One region of the Synechococcus sp. PROS-7-1 genome, then DNA from elsewhere that is predicted to be linked to it. Evidence: predicted binding sites of a transcription regulator. Region 1 holds the regulator's gene; the other holds the start of a gene.
The links. Region 1 encodes HrcA, which represses chaperone genes, less so after heat shock. Its sites were predicted from a motif close to TTAGCACTCNNNNNNNNNGAGTGCTAA; they were not measured.
Positions count from the first base shown of each region.

Region 2: the regulator HrcA is predicted to act here: its motif matches at 1,666-1,692, upstream of groES (co-chaperone GroES).

Region 1 is NZ_CP047945.1:2,250,329-2,253,740, forward strand. It holds gene SynPROS71_RS12285 (DUF3352 domain-containing protein) at 1-232, opposite strand, end outside; gene SynPROS71_RS12290 (rhodanese-like domain-containing protein) at 270-620, shown strand; gene hrcA (heat-inducible transcriptional repressor HrcA) at 714-1,706, shown strand; gene trpB (tryptophan synthase subunit beta) at 1,728-2,978, opposite strand; gene SynPROS71_RS12305 (class I SAM-dependent methyltransferase) at 3,017-3,412, opposite strand, start outside.
Region 2 is NZ_CP047945.1:1,964,836-1,968,247, forward strand. It holds gene groL (chaperonin GroEL) at 1-1,248, opposite strand, end outside; gene groES (co-chaperone GroES) at 1,302-1,613, opposite strand; gene atpD (F0F1 ATP synthase subunit beta) at 1,831-3,294, shown strand; gene atpC (ATP synthase F1 subunit epsilon) at 3,377-3,412, shown strand, end outside.

The DNA.
Region 1 (3,412 bases):
ATGGATCCACCAGCCAATTCAAAGTGAGTTCTGCATCGCGGGGCATGAACCGTGCTGCCCGACTGAGCTCCAGCGGGCGATCAACGATCCGCAGCGGACTCTGTTTGGCCATCGCCCACCACACGCCAAGGGCCAGGGTGAGGAGCACCATGGCCGATGCGACCAGAGCGAGCAGGAACGAACGCCCCTTCATGGACAAGCGGTGAAGGACATCAGCGTCATCTTCATGCATCCAGGATGCATGGCCAGCCCAGAGCCAGACTGATTCGATGAACCAACGCATGCCTCAACCCCTGAAAGCCGCCGAGCTGGCGGCCTGGCTGGAGAGGGAGCCTGCGTTGACCCTGGTCGACGTTCGTGAGCACAGAGAGCTGACGATCGCTGCATTTCCTTACCCAGTGGAGCATTTGCCGTTAAGCGAAGCGGAGCAGTGGATCGATGCGATCGACCAGCGGCTGCCGGCGTCTCGGACCGTGGTTGTGCTTTGCCATGCAGGGGTGCGCAGCTGGAACTTCGGATGTTGGCTGCTGGAGCGCCATCCCTCGCAAGAGGTCTGGAATCTGGAGGGTGGCATTGATGCCTGGAGCCTTGCTGTGGATTCCTCCGTGCCCCGCTATTGAGCGCAATCTCTGCCCGAACAGCAGTCAGCTTCATGACGGCCGTGCTCGAATCCATCAAATCGTCCGTACGATCAAACCATCTCATTCGTTGCTGTGGAGCTCCTGCCCCGACGCCAACAGGAAGTGCTGCAGGCCACGGTCCATCACTACGTGGACACGATTGAGCCGGTGGGAAGCAAAACCCTTGTTCAGCGTTTTGGGCTCCAGGCAAGCTCCGCCACGGTGCGTTCAGCGATGGGAGCTCTTGAGCAAAAAGGACTGCTGGTTCAGCCCCATCCATCCGCCGGGCGGATTCCCAGCCCAATGGGATATCGCCACTACGTGGACTGCTTGCTGCCGAAGCCTGGAGCCGCCGTGCATCATCTCGAGCAGGAGCTCACCCAACTGAGCTTGCGCTGGGCTGCACTCGACGATCTACTGCAGCAGCTAGCACGGCGTCTCACTGACTTCACAGGGCTGATGAGCCTGATCACCCTGCCGCAACCGACAGAGCAGCGACTGCACGCGATCCGCTTGGTTCGCACAGATGAAAGGCTTTTAGTGATGCTGGTGGCTGATTCCAGCCACACCCATCACCTCAATCTGCGGTTGCCCTATGGCTGTGCCGATCAGGTAGCAGCCCTCGAACGTTGGACCGATGACCAACTGCGTCAATCCGGACAGCTTGGCTGGGAGTGCCTACCCCAGCAGCTGCAAACCTGCGGGCAAGCGCTGAGGGAAGCACTCGAGCACAAGGATCCCTTCATCAGCCCAAGCGAGCAGAGCGCCCACGTTCATGGCGTTTCCAGGTTGGTAGCGCAGCCGGAGTTCAGCGACAGCGCCAAGGTGCGCCCTCTCCTGGATCTGATGGATTGCAACCCAACCGCCTTCATCCCCAGCGATCCCTGTCGTGATGACTGGGTTTGGATCGGCGGGGAACATCCCCACTCGGCCCTGAGCGACTGTTCCGTGATCCAATCGAGCTATCGCAGCGGGCAAGGCGGTGTCGGACAAGTGGCTCTAGTGGGCCCGATGCGCATGGCTTACGCCACAGCACGTGCAGCCGTTCAATCTGTCGCGAAACACCTCAACAATCTTCTGAGCTGAGTGGGCAATCTCAGAGCTGAATCAGAGGGCGTCTCCGAGGCGTTCCGCCACTGTGTTGACGTCCTTGTCGCCGCGACCTGAGCAATTGAGAACCACCTCGGTTCCCGCCGGGAGTGTGGGACACAGGGTCTCGAGCCAGGCGAAGGCATGGGCCGTTTCCAGTGCAGGAATGATCCCTTCCAGACGACTCACAAGCTGCAAGGCATCCAGTGCCTCGGCATCAGTAACGGCACCGTATTCAGCTCGCCCGATTTCACGCAGGTAGCTGTGTTCAGGGCCGACACCTGGGTAGTCCAGCCCGGCACTGATGGAGTGGGCTTCCTGCACCTGACCGTCCTGGTCTTGCAAAAGGAGACTCATCGCCCCGTGCAGCACGCCCACCCGTCCTTCGGTGATGGTGGCGGCATGGCGTCCTGTCGCCACGCCGTCACCAGCGGCTTCCACACCAATCAAACGCACATCGGTGCATTCAACGAAGGGGTGGAACAGACCCATCGCATTCGATCCGCCGCCGACGCAGGCCATCAGAACATCAGGCAAGCGTCCGAACGCCTCCCGGCACTGCTGACGGGTTTCCTGGCCGATGACCGCATGAAAGTCACGCACCAACATTGGATAGGGGTGGGGACCCGCCACGGACCCGAGGATGTAGTGCGTGGTCTCCACATTGGTGACCCAGTCACGGATCGCTTCACTGGTGGCGTCTTTGAGAGTGGCCGTCCCTGCAGTCACGGGACGAACGGTGGCACCCAGCAGGCGCATCCGGAACACATTCAAGGCCTGACGGCGCATGTCTTCAGCGCCCATGTACACCACACACTCCAAACCGAAGCGGGCACAAACAGTGGCCGTGGCCACACCGTGCTGGCCGGCACCGGTTTCAGCGATCACCCGCTTCTTGCCCATGCGCAGAGCCAGAAGGGCCTGCCCTAACGCATTGTTGATCTTGTGAGCGCCGGTGTGATTGAGATCTTCCCGCTTCAGCCAGATGCGGGGGCCACCGTCGGCACGGCGGTAATGCTCTGTGAGCCGTTCCGCTTCGTAGAGCGGTGTGGCCCGACCGACGTAGTTCTTTAAGAGCCGATTGAGTTCCGCGGTAAACGCGGGATCTTTCCAGGCCTCAGCAGCCGCAACTTCCAGCTCGGCCAGAGCCGGCATCAGTGTTTCAGGTACGTACTGACCGCCGTAACGCCCAAAACGTCCGGCTGCCGCCGGACGCGAGCTAACGGCGAGATCAGAGGCAGAGGGGTTCGAAGGCAGGGTGCTGGTCACGAAGCAACGGACCGCGCGCGCGACCCTTGAGCGTTGACTCAGCGTAAGCAGGCGATCACGCGATGCCGTGGATCGCAGGTCTTGATCCGCAGATCTCTGAAGCCTGCGGATTGCAGGGCTGCTGCCATATCAAGGCTGAAGTACTGCTCGATGTAAGGCTCCGTGCTTTTTAACAACGTGGCGATCGCAGCAGGCAAACGCTGCAGAACCGACGACGCGGGGTCTTGATCCACCATCACCAGGGCACCACCAGGCCGAAGCAACCTGAACGCTTCCGCGAGCACGGCATGCGTGGCGCTCTGAGGCAGCTCATGGCACACAAATTGCAGGCTGATCAGGTCGAACGACGACGCCTCCAGGCCTGTGTTTTCCGCAGCGGCATGCACCCAACCATCGACCACCCCCTCTTGATCTCGCACGCTGGCGACAGCGAG
Region 2 (3,412 bases), 290 kb from region 1:
GGTGGTGCCGCCGCCAGGAACGATGCCCTCTTCAACAGCCGCCTTGGTGGCATTGATGGCGTCCTCGAGGCGAAGCTTCTTGTCCTTCATCTCGGTTTCGGTGGCTGCACCCACCTTCACCACAGCGACACCGCCAGCAAGCTTGGCCAAACGCTCCTGCAGCTTCTCCTTGTCGTAGGTGGACTCGGTTTCGTCCATCTGCTTCTTGATCTGCTCGCAGCGCGCCTGCACAGCCACTTCATTGCCCTCGGCAACGATCGTGGTGGTGTCCTTATTGATCGTCACGCGGCGGGCAGTGCCCAGCATTTCGATCTTGGCGTTTTCGAGCTTGAGACCGGCGTCCTCAGTGATCAGCTGCCCGTTGGTCAGCACAGCCATGTCTTCGAGCATGGCTTTACGGCGGTCACCGAAACCAGGAGCCTTGACAGCAGCCACGTTCAGCACACCACGAAGACGGTTCACCACCAGGGTGGCCAGAGCTTCCTTCTCGATGTCCTCAGCAATGATCAGCAGAGGCTTGCCGGTGCGGGCAATCTGTTCCAGCACGGGAACAAGATCCTGCACCAGACCAATCTTCTTATCGGTGAGCAGGATGTAGGGCTCATCCAGCACCGCTTCCATGCGCTCGGTGTCGGTGGCGAAATAAGGGGAGATATAGCCCTTGTCGAAACGCATGCCTTCGGTGACCTCCAGTTCGGTGGTCATCGACTTGCCTTCCTCGAGGGAGATCACTCCTTCTTTACCGACCTTGTCCATGGCGTCGGCGATCATCCGACCCACTTCCTCATCGTTGCCAGCGGAGATCGTGCCCACCTGAGCGATGGCGTTGCTGTCGCTGATCGGGTTGGCCTTGTTCTTGATCTCGGCAACGAGGAAATCGGAAGCCTTATCAATGCCTTTCTTCAGCGTGATGGCATTGGCGCCGGCAGCCACGTTGCGCAGACCCGCCTTGACCATGGCGTGGGCCAGGACAGTGGCGGTGGTGGTGCCGTCGCCGGCAGCATCGTTGGTTTTGGAGGCGGCCTGACGGATCAGAGCAACACCAGTGTTCTCGATGTGATCCTCGAGCTCGATCTCTTTGGCGATGGTGACGCCGTCATTGATGATCTGAGGAGCGCCGAACTTCTTTTCCAGCACCACGTTGCGACCCTTGGGGCCGAGGGTGACGGCAACGGATTCGGCAAGGATGTCGATGCCTTTCTCGAGCGCGCGGCGTGCGTTCTCGTTGTAAATAATGCGCTTAGCCATGGGAGGCGATGTTCAGAGGAGGTGGAGTGATGTTCAGCCGAAGCGGTGCCGTCTCAGTTGACGACAGCGAGGATGTCCTTCTCGGACAGAAGCACGTACTCGTCACTGCCGAGCTTGATGTCGGTTCCGGCGTACTTGCTGTAGAGAACTTTGTCGCCGACGCCGACTTCTGGAGCCTGACGGGAGCCATCTTCGTTGGGCTTGCCGGGGCCGACCTGAACCACCTCGCCCACCTGGGGCTTTTCCTTGGCGGTGTCGGGAAGAAGGATGCCACCAGCGGTCTTCTCCTCGGATTCGGAGACCTTGACGAAGACGCGATCGCCGAGGGGCTTGACGGTGGAGACGCTGAGAGAAACAGCTGCCATGGGGGACTTGCGGGAGCAGGGACAGGGCGCCGAAGCGCGAAAGCGACCCGAGCTGGCACTCAAGGTCACCGACTGCCAACCTATGCGTGCCGACCACCCTCAGACCATGATTTGAGCGTGCGGGTGACCGAACCCTCCGGTGGCGCTCACGGCGGTGGTATCGTTGCGCCGCTCGAGAAGGGTGCGCATGTCGCGTCCCTCACACACCTCCTTTCCTATGGCCGCTGCTGCTCCCGCCTCCGCCGGTACCAAGGGCGTTGTTCGCCAAGTCATTGGCCCGGTTCTGGACGTGGAATTTCCCGCCGGCAAGCTGCCCAAAATTCTGAACGCACTTCGAATCGAGGGAACCAACACGGCAGGTCAGCCGGTAGCCCTCACCGCAGAAGTTCAGCAGCTGCTGGGTGATCATCGCGTTCGTGCCGTGGCGATGAGCGGCACTGACGGCCTGGTCCGCGGCATGGAAGCGCTCGACACAGGCGCTCCGATCAGTGTTCCCGTGGGTGAAGCCACCCTCGGCCGCATCTTCAACGTTCTGGGCGAGCCCGTTGACGAACAGGGCCCAGTGAACGCCTCTGCAACGGCACCGATCCACCGTTCAGCCCCCAAGCTCACTGAGCTGGAAACCAAGCCCAAGGTTTTCGAAACAGGCATCAAAGTGATCGACCTCCTGGCCCCTTACCGCCAGGGCGGAAAGGTCGGCCTCTTCGGCGGTGCCGGCGTGGGCAAGACCGTTCTGATCCAGGAACTCATCAACAACATCGCCAAAGAGCACGGCGGTGTGTCTGTGTTTGGCGGTGTGGGTGAGCGCACCCGCGAAGGCAACGATCTCTACGAGGAATTCAAGGACTCCGGGGTGATCAATGCCGAAGACCTGTCGAAGTCCAAGGTGGCCCTCTGCTACGGCCAGATGAACGAGCCCCCCGGTGCACGGATGCGCGTCGGTCTCTCGGCACTGACCATGGCTGAGCACTTCCGCGATGTGAACAAGCAGGACGTGCTCCTGTTTGTGGACAACATTTTCCGCTTCGTTCAAGCCGGATCTGAAGTGTCCGCACTGTTGGGCCGCATGCCGTCAGCTGTTGGTTACCAGCCCACCCTTGGCACCGACGTGGGTGAACTTCAAGAGCGCATCACGTCCACCCTCGAGGGCTCCATTACGTCGATTCAAGCGGTCTACGTGCCTGCTGATGACCTGACCGACCCGGCGCCTGCTACCACGTTTGCTCACCTTGATGCCACCACCGTGTTGAGTCGCGGCCTGGCCTCCAAGGGCATCTACCCCGCTGTGGATCCTCTCGATTCCACTAGCACCATGCTTCAGCCAGCCGTTGTTGGCGAAGAGCACTACAAGACGGCCCGTGCCGTGCAGTCCACACTGCAGCGCTACAAAGAGCTTCAGGACATCATTGCCATCCTGGGTCTCGATGAGCTCTCCGAAGATGACCGCCGCATCGTGGATCGTGCGCGCAAGATTGAGAAATTCCTCTCCCAGCCGTTCTTCGTGGCTGAGATCTTCACCGGCATGCCTGGTGTGTACGTGAAGCTGGAGGAAACCATTTCCGGCTTCAACCAGATCCTCGCTGGTGAGCTCGACCACCTCCCTGAGCAGGCCTTCTACCTCGTCGGCAGTATCGACCAGGTCAAGGCCAAGGCCGAGAAGATCGCGGCAGAAGCCAAGTGAGGCTTCCGGGGACCACCATCCACGGTCGGTCCCCAAAACCACGATTCAGCTCCAACGCACCGACCCCAAGTCTTCCCTTTCCATGTCCCTCACCCTCCGCGTGCTGGCACCCGACCAG